DNA from 2 places in the Ancylobacter sp. IITR112 genome. Region 2 is predicted to be linked to the other one. Evidence: predicted binding sites of a transcription regulator. Region 2 holds the regulator's gene; the other holds the start of a gene.
What was found. The regulator PhoB, encoded in region 2, activates phosphate uptake and scavenging genes when phosphate is short. The targets are predictions, from matches to a motif close to TGTCATNNANCTGTCAT.
Positions count from the first base shown of each region.

Region 1: the regulator PhoB is predicted to act here: its motif matches at 1,731-1,747, upstream of AAC979_RS08560 (putative 2-aminoethylphosphonate ABC transporter substrate-binding protein).

Region 1 covers NZ_JBGCUS010000001.1:1,788,401-1,792,607, reverse strand. The annotation lists gene AAC979_RS08575 (autotransporter domain-containing protein) at 1-221, shown strand, start outside; gene AAC979_RS08570 (glycosyltransferase) at 267-1,337, shown strand; gene AAC979_RS08565 (transposase) at 1,373-1,495, opposite strand; gene AAC979_RS08560 (putative 2-aminoethylphosphonate ABC transporter substrate-binding protein) at 1,844-2,857, shown strand; gene AAC979_RS08555 (putative 2-aminoethylphosphonate ABC transporter ATP-binding protein) at 3,019-4,176, shown strand; gene AAC979_RS08550 (putative 2-aminoethylphosphonate ABC transporter permease subunit) at 4,169-4,207, shown strand, end outside.
Region 2 covers NZ_JBGCUS010000001.1:4,056,316-4,060,522, reverse strand. The annotation lists gene AAC979_RS19310 (polyhydroxyalkanoate depolymerase) at 1-869, shown strand, start outside; gene AAC979_RS19305 (bifunctional transcriptional activator/DNA repair enzyme AdaA) at 937-2,034, shown strand; gene phoB (phosphate regulon transcriptional regulator PhoB) at 2,072-2,773, opposite strand; gene phoU (phosphate signaling complex protein PhoU) at 2,808-3,521, opposite strand; gene pstB (phosphate ABC transporter ATP-binding protein PstB) at 3,547-4,207, opposite strand, start outside.

The sequences.
Region 1 (4,207 bases), 2.3 Mb from region 2:
CCTTCGGCGACACCGATCCTTCGGTGAGCATGACCTACGCGTCGGGCAGCCTGCCATTCGCAGTGTCCGGCGTGCCGCTGGCCGAAAACGCGCTGGTGGTGGAGGCCGGGCTCGACCTCGCCGTTTCCCCCATCGCGGCCGTCGGCATCGCCTATGGCGGGATGTTCGGTTCCGATCTCTCGGACCAGAGCTTCACCGCCAAGCTGAACGTCAAGTTCTGATCTTCTTCGGCCGATATGCAGCCAGGAGCCGAGCCTGAAGCCGACGTGCCGGGCGGGTCCGACATCAAGCGACCCATCCTGTTTATCGACATCGTGCAGGACTACCCCGCCATGGGCGGGGTAGCGCGGGTATCGGAGCAGGTCTTCAGGCTGCTCGCGCGGCAGTTCAGCCCGCGCGTGCTGTCCGCGCGGGCGCTCGCGCGGCACCTGGGGCTGGACGCACCCGACCTCGCTTATCTCGACCGCGAGCGGCATGTGGCGCAGGCACTCGCCCGCCAGCTTCCGGACGCGATCCTGTTCTTCCCCAATTTCCAGTCGCCCGTGCCGGGCCGGCTGCGGGGCGGCACCTCGCCGGTCATCAGCCTGATCCACGACCTGCAATTCGCCTTCCTGGCCCAGTATTTCCCGCCCCAGCGCCGCGACTGGCTCTCCGGTGCCTTCGCGGAAGCCGGCGCGCACTCCGACTGCCTCGTCTTTGTCAGCCAGACGACGCGGCGACATTATCTGGAACGCTACGGCGCGCCGCGCAATCAGGCGGTGATCTACAATCCCATCGGTGTGGAGCCTCCGGGACCGCGCCCGCCGGAGGCCGGGTCGGAACCGTTTCTCCTGGCCTCGATGCATGCCCACCCTCACAAGAACTTTGCCGGGCTGTTTCGCGTGTTCGAGGCTCTGGCCGCCCGCCTGCCCAACCTCCGCCTGCTGCTCACCGGCCATGGCCGCGAGACCCTGCCGGGGCTCGCCGAGCTGGCGCATCTGCCGCCGGGGCGCATACGCCATCTCGGTCATGTCGAGGACCGGCTGCTTCAGTCGCTCTCCTACCACGCCACGGCCTTTGTGAGCCTGTCGGAGTTCGAGGGCTTCAACATGTCGGCGGCGCTTGCCGCCTGCCACGGCACGCCGCTGATCCTGTCCGATCTCGATGCTCACCGTGAGCTGTTCGGCCAGGAGACGCTGTTCCTGCCGGCGCATATCGAACCGGAGGACGGCGCAAGGCGTATCGCCGACTTCCTGGGCCAGCCGCATCCCCGCTATGCCTGGAACTGGCGGCAAGCCTGCAATCCCGCCCAGGTCGGCGCGATCTACGCCGAAGTGATCCGCCATTTCGGCGGCTGACCGACGCGCCTGTCATTTGCGCCGGACGTCACCTTTCATGGATAGAGGCGGGCGTCGCTCACACTGTGCCTGCGGCAGAGATCCGCACCCGAAACACCCGATGCCGGTTCGTCCAGCAAGGCGAAGATCGGCTCTTCCGAGAAGCGGCTGCGTTTCATGTCCGGGTCCTCTCATCGGGCCAGAACGAACGTCAAACCGCATCAAGGCCGCGGGGCACCGTCACGACGGCCGGCCGCGCAAGAGGCTGGCGCACCTGCCGCAGCCGGACCCAATTGCCGGGATGCCCGGCCTCTCGTGGCGCGACAGCGGCGCCTTCCATGCCGCCCGGGCATGGAAGCGGCGGCTCAGCCCTCCATGCCGGCCGGCCGGAGGGGAGGGCGGCCGCAAGGGCCTCGTCACCCCTCTGTCACGGTTTCAAAATACCGTTTCTGTAACCCGCTAGCGGCACATGACCGCGCGAACACATGGCCTCGGCGAACCGATGGCCCCGGTGCAGGAGAGAACCAATGGCACGTCTGACAAGTCTCTTGGTAGCCAGCCTGGCGCTCCTTTCGGGCGTTGCGCATGCGGGCGAACTCACGGTCTATACGGCGCTGGAGGCCGATCTCCTGCCGGTTTACAAGAAGAGCTTCGAGGAACAGAATCCCGGCATCACTATTCGCTGGGTGCGTGACTCCACGGGCATCATCACCGCCAAGCTGCTGGCGGAGAAGGACAACCCGCAGGCGGACGTCGTGCTCGGCACCGCCGCCACCTCACTGCAGGTGCTGGATGCGGAAGGCATGCTCGAAGGCTATGCGCCCAAGGGTCTCGACAAGATCGACCTCCGCTTCGTCTCCAAGGATACGCCTCCCACCTGGATCGGCACCAATGCCTGGGCGGCGGCGCTGTGCGTCAACACGGTGGAAATGAAGAAGCGCGACCTTCCCATTCCCACCTCCTGGGCCGATCTCGCCAAGCCGGAATATAAGGGCCTCGTCGTGATGCCCAATCCCGCCTCTTCCGGCACCGGCTTCCTGGACGTGTCGAGCTGGCTGCAGATGTGGGGCGACGAGAAGGGCTGGGCCTATATGGACGCCCTGCACCAGAACATCGCCACCTACACCCATTCCGGCTCCAAGCCCTGCACGCTGGCGGCGTCCGGCGAATATCCCATCGGCATCTCCTTCGCGTTTCGCGCCGCGCGCGTCATCAACCAGGGCGCGCCTGTTGTAGCCATTGTGCCGACCGAAGGCGTCGGCTGGGACGTGGAGGCTTCCGCCATCATCAAGGGCACGCCCAATGAGGCCGATGCCAGGAAGCTGATCGACTGGGCGGTCTCCGACGCGGCCATGCAGATCTACGCCAAAAACTACGCCATCCTTGGCAACCCGGCCATGGAAGAGACGATCAAGAACATTCCGGCGGACATCAAAGCCAAGCTCATCAAGAACGATTTCGAGTGGGCCGCGTCGCACCGCGCCGCCATTCTCGAAGAGTGGCAGAAGCGCTTCGGCAGCAAGTCCGAACCCAAGGGCTGAGCCGCCACGCGCGCCCTGTCCGGCATGCCGGGCAGGGCAGCGAAAGCGGGCCGTGGGAGGGAGCCGTCGGAGGAAGGTCCGCCATGGGCCGCTCCCCGACGGTTGGATGAGAGCAGCCCGGGCCGCTCGGGGCCGGCGCCGCAGGAGCGAGGGACTGCCACATGACTGAACACGCCGTTGAGCTGGCGCTGGCCGCCCTCGAGCCGCCCGCGCGTCCCCCCTATCTGGTGGTGGAGAATGTCACCAAGCGTTTCAACGATTTCGTGGCGCTGCAGGGCGTCTCGCTGGAGGTAGGCGAGGGCGAGTTCGTCTGCTTTCTCGGCCCGTCCGGCTGCGGCAAAACCACCTTGCTGCGCGCCATCGCTGGCCTCGATATTCAGAGCTCCGGCACCATCCGCCAGGGCGGGCGCGACATTTCCGCTCTGCCGCCGGAGGAGCGTGATTTCGGCATCGTGTTCCAGTCCTATGCCCTCTTCCCCAATTTGACGCTGCGCCAGAACATCGCCTTCGGTCTGGAAAATCGGCGCATGCCGCGCCCCGCCGTTACGGCGCGCGTGGAGGAGTTGCTGGAGCTGGTCGGCCTGAAGGAGCACGGCCACAAATACCCGTCGCAGATTTCTGGTGGCCAGCAGCAGCGCGTCGCCCTTGCCCGCGCGCTGGCGCCCAGTCCGGGCCTGATCCTGCTGGACGAGCCGCTGAGCGCGCTCGACGCCAAGGTGCGTCTCCACCTGCGCAACGAACTGAAGCAGCTCCAGTCCCGCCTCGGCGTCACCACCGTCATGGTCACCCACGACCAGGACGAGGCGCTTTCCATGGCGGATCGCGTGGTGGTGATGAATGTCGGCGTGGTCGAGCAGGTGGGGACACCGGCCGAGATCTACAACGCTCCCGCCACGCGCTTCGTCGCCGACTTCATCGGCGCCATGAATTTCCTTCCGGGCGTCGTCCATAGCGGCGAGGTCCAGGTGGGCGAGATGCGGCTGCGGGCCGGCCGTGGCGTGCCGGCGGAGGGCATCCATCTCACCGCCGCCATCCGCCCGGAAGATGTGCGCATCATCGGCGCCGACCCCCATGCCGACTGGGAATCCACCAATCGCGTGGGCGTGGTCGTGGAACATGTCGAGTTCCTCGGCTCGCATGTGCGCCTGAGCCTCGGCCACCCGGCGCTTCGTCCCGCCCTTCTGGTGGCGCAGTCCTCCCAGGAGGTGGTTCGCGCCCTGCAGATCGTGCCCGGCAAGCCGATCGAGGTCAGCCTGCCACCCGAGCGGCTGCGCCTCTATGAGGATAAGGCCCAGGCCACGGGAGCAAGTCATGTCTGACGCCGCTGCGGCGGGCCCCGCGGCCGTCTCG
Region 2 (4,207 bases):
ACGATGTCTACATCACCGACTGGGTGGACGCGCGCAACGTGCCGGTGTCGGAGGGGCCGTTCAGCCTCGACGACTATATCGACTACGTCATCGACATCTTCCACCATCTCGGTGGCGGGGTGCATGCGCTCGCGGTCTGCCAGCCGGCCGTGCCGGTGCTCGCCGCCGTGGCGCGGATGGAAGAGATGGGCGACCCCGACGTGCCGGCTTCCATGGTGCTGATGGGCGGGCCGATCGACACGCGCGAAAGCCCGACGGCGGTGAACCATTTCGCGGAAGAGCGCGGCATCGAGTGGTTCCAGCGCAATGTCATCACCACCGTGCCCTGGCCCAATGCCGGGGTGATGCGGCAGGTCTATCCCGGCTTTCTCCAGTTGCACGGCTTCATGGCGATGAATCTGGAGCGCCATCTGAAAGCCCATGCCGACATGTTCGGCCACCTCGTCAAGGGCGACGGCGATTCCGCCGCCAAGCACCGCGAGTTCTACGACGAATATCTCTCGGTCATGGATTTGCCGGCGGAATATTACCTGCAGACGCTGCAGACCGTGTTCATCGACCATGCGCTGCCGCGCGGGCTGATGACCCATCGCGGCGCCAGGGTCGATCCGTCGAAGATCCGCAATGTCGCGCTGCTCACCGTCGAGGGCGAGAATGACGACATTTCCGGCATCGGCCAGACGCGGGCGGCGCAAACCCTGTGCTCCGGGCTCGCCGACGACATGAAGGCGCATTACCTGCAGCCGACCGTGGGCCATTACGGCGTGTTCAACGGCTCGCGCTTCCGCGCCGAAATCGCCCCGCGCATCTCCGACTTTGTGCTCTCGCATAACTGGCCGAAGAAGGGGCACAACCAGCCGGAAAGTTGAGGGCGCCGGGAAAATAACCGCCCGTTTTCCGGCGGCGCCGGTGCCGGCGCGGTGCTAGCGTCGGGCCATGCCGACCGAAACCCTGCACGACCTGTTCGACCTCACCTTGCCGGACGCCGCCACGCTCTATCAGGCGCTGCTGGCGCGTGACGCGCGCTATGAGGGGCGCGCCTATGTCTGCGTCGCCACGACGGGCATCTTTTGCCGGCTCACCTGCCCGGCGCGCAAGCCGCTGATCGAGAATTGCAGCTTCCGCCCCACCATCGGCGCCTGCATCGAAGCTGGCTTCCGCCCGTGCAAGCGCTGCCATCCGCTGCGGCCCGCCGCTGAGGCGGACCCGATGATCGCGGCGCTGCTCGCCGCGCTCGACGCGCGCCCGGCCTATCGCTTCGGCGAGGACGACATCACCCGCATGGGCTATGACCTCTCCACCGTCCGCCGTGCCTTCAAGCGGCAATTCGGCATGACCTTTCTCGACATGGCCCGGCACCGGCGGCTGCGCGAGGGCTTCGAGACGCTGGCGCTCGGCGGATCGGTCATCGCCGCGCAGCAGGAGGCCGGCTTCCAGTCCGCCAGCGCCTTCCGCGCCGCCTTCGCCCGGCTGATCGGCTGCGCACCGGGCGAGATCGCCGGCGAGGGGCGGCTGCTCGCCGACTGGATCGGCACGCCGCTCGGCGACATGATCGCGATTTCCAGCGCCACCCATCTCCACCTGCTCGAATTCGTTGAGCGGCGCGGCCTGCCGGCGGAGATCACCCGGCTGCGCAAGGGCGCGAAGGGGGAGCTGGGGATCGGCAGCTATGCGCCAACGGAGAGCATCCGCGCCGAACTCGCGGCCTATTTCGCCGGCCGGTCGGCGGAGTTTGCCACGCCTGTCGCGCTCGACGGCAGCGCCTTCACCCGCGCCGTCTGGGCGGAACTGCGGCGCATACCGGCCGGCGCGACGGCGAGCTATGCCGACATCGCCCGCCGGATCGGCGCGCCCTCCGCCATCCGCGCCGTGGCGCGGGCGAACGGCGCCAACCAGCTCGCGCTCATCATCCCCTGCCACCGTGTGCTCGGTACTGACGGCGCCCTCACCGGCTATGGCGGCGGGCTGTGGCGCAAGCAGCGCCTGCTGGAAATCGAGGCGCACTACCGCGCCGCGCCGGCACGCACAGCCTGAGGCGGCGGGCGGTGACCGGCCGGCGGCTCGCCCGCGCTCAGTGCGCGCGGGCGAACATCTCGTTGAAGGAATAGCCGGAGCCGCGCACGGTGCGGATCGGGTCCGGCTGGCGCGGACGGTTGAGCGCCTTGCGCAGCCGGCCGACATGCACATCGACCGTACGCTCGTCGATATAAACGTCCTGCCCCCACACGCCGTCGAGCAACTGCTCGCGCGAATAGACCCGGCCGGGCGACTGCATGAGAAATTCCAGCAGGCGGAATTCCGTCGGGCCGAGATGCAGTTCCCGCCCGGCGCGGTGCACGCGCTTGGTCTCGCGGTCGAGCTCGATGTCGCCGGCCCGCAGCAAGGTGGAGATGTGCTCCGGCTTGGCGCGGCGCAGCAGCGCCCGCACCCGGGCCACCAGCTCGGGGACGGAGAACGGCTTCACCACATAGTCATCCGCACCGGTGGCGAGACCGCGCACGCGCTCGGTCTCCTCGCCGCGGGCGGTGAGCATGAGGATCGGCATCCGCTCGGTTTCCGGCCGGGCGCGCAGGCGGCGGCACAGTTCGATGCCGGAGAGGCCGGGCAGCATCCAGTCGAGGATGAGGAGGTCCGGCACGCTTTCGCGCAGCCTTGTCTCCGCCTCGTCGCCCCGCCCGACATTATCGACCGAATAGCCTTCGGATTCGAGATTGTAGCGGAGCAGGAGGGTGAGGGGCTCCTCATCCTCCACGATCAGTATGTTGGTGGGCATGATGTCGTTCCCGAGCGGTCGCGGGTCGCCGGCGTCAGGCCGGGAACGCGACGCTGGTCAGGCTGCTGGTGTCCTGCTTGGGACGCTCCTCGGTGAGAAGCTGGCCGGTCACAAGATAGTGGATGGTCTCGGCGATGTTGGTCGCGTGGTCGCCGATGCGCTCGATGTTCTTGGCGCAGAACAGCAGATGCGTGCACAGCGAGATGTTGCGCGGATCCTCCATCATATAGGTGAGGAGTTCGCGGAACAGCGAGGTGTAGAGCACATCGACCTCGCCGTCGCGCTGCCAGACTTCCAGCGCCCGCGTCTCGTCGCGGGTGGCATAGGCGTCGAGCACCACTTTGAGCTGTTCGAGCACGATGGTGGACATGTGCTCCACGCCGCGCACCAGCTTCTGCGGGTGGAACTCGCCGGTGAGGGCGAGCACACGCTTGCCGGTGTTCTTGGCGAGGTCGCCAATGCGCTCGAGATCATTGGCGATGCGCATCGCCGCGACGATCTCGCGCAGGTCGCCGGCCAGCGGCTGGCGACGGGCGATGATGAGCACCGCCTTTTCCTCGATCTCGCGCTGCAGCAGGTCGACCGGACCGTCGAGCACGATCACCTTCTGCGCCAGTTCCGTGTCGCGCTTGACCAGCGCCTGCACGGAATCGGCGACGAGGCGCTCGGACTGTCCGCCCATCTCGACGACGCTGCGGCCGAGTTCCTTGAGGTCGGTGTCGAATGACGAGACGATATGTTCGGTCATGGGGCAGGCCTCTCTCGTCGCGGGCTCAACCGAACCGGCCGGTGATGTAGTCGCGGGTGCGGGCTTCGCGCGGGTTGGTGAAAATCTCGTTCGACGCGGCGACCTCGATCAGCTCGCCGAGATAGAAGAACGAGGTGATGTCGGCGCAGCGCGCCGCCTGCTGCATGTTGTGGGTGACGATGACGATGGTGAATTCCTGCTTCAGCTCGTCGATCAGATCTTCGATCTTCGAGGTGGAGATCGGGTCGAGCGCCGAGGTGGGCTCGTCGAGCAGGATCACTTCCGGCCGCACCGCGATGGTGCGGGCGATGCACAGGCGCTGCTGCTGGCCGCCGGACATGCCGAGCGCGGAAGTGTGGAGCCGGTCCTTGGTCTCCTCCCAGATCGCCGCCTTGCGCAGGCACCACTCGACACGCTCGTCCATCTGCGCCTTGGAGAGGCGCTCATGCAGGCGCACGCCGAAGGCGATGTTGTCGTAGATCGACATCGGGAAGGGCGTCGGCTTCTGGAACACCATGCCGATGCGCGAGCGCACCACGGTGGAGTCGAGATCCTTGCTCAGCAGGTCCGCGCCGTCGAACAGGATCTTCCCTTCCGCGCGCTGGCCGGGATAGAGCTGGTACATGCGGTTGAAGATGCGCAGCAGCGTGGACTTGCCGCAGCCCGAGGGCCCGATCATCGCGGTG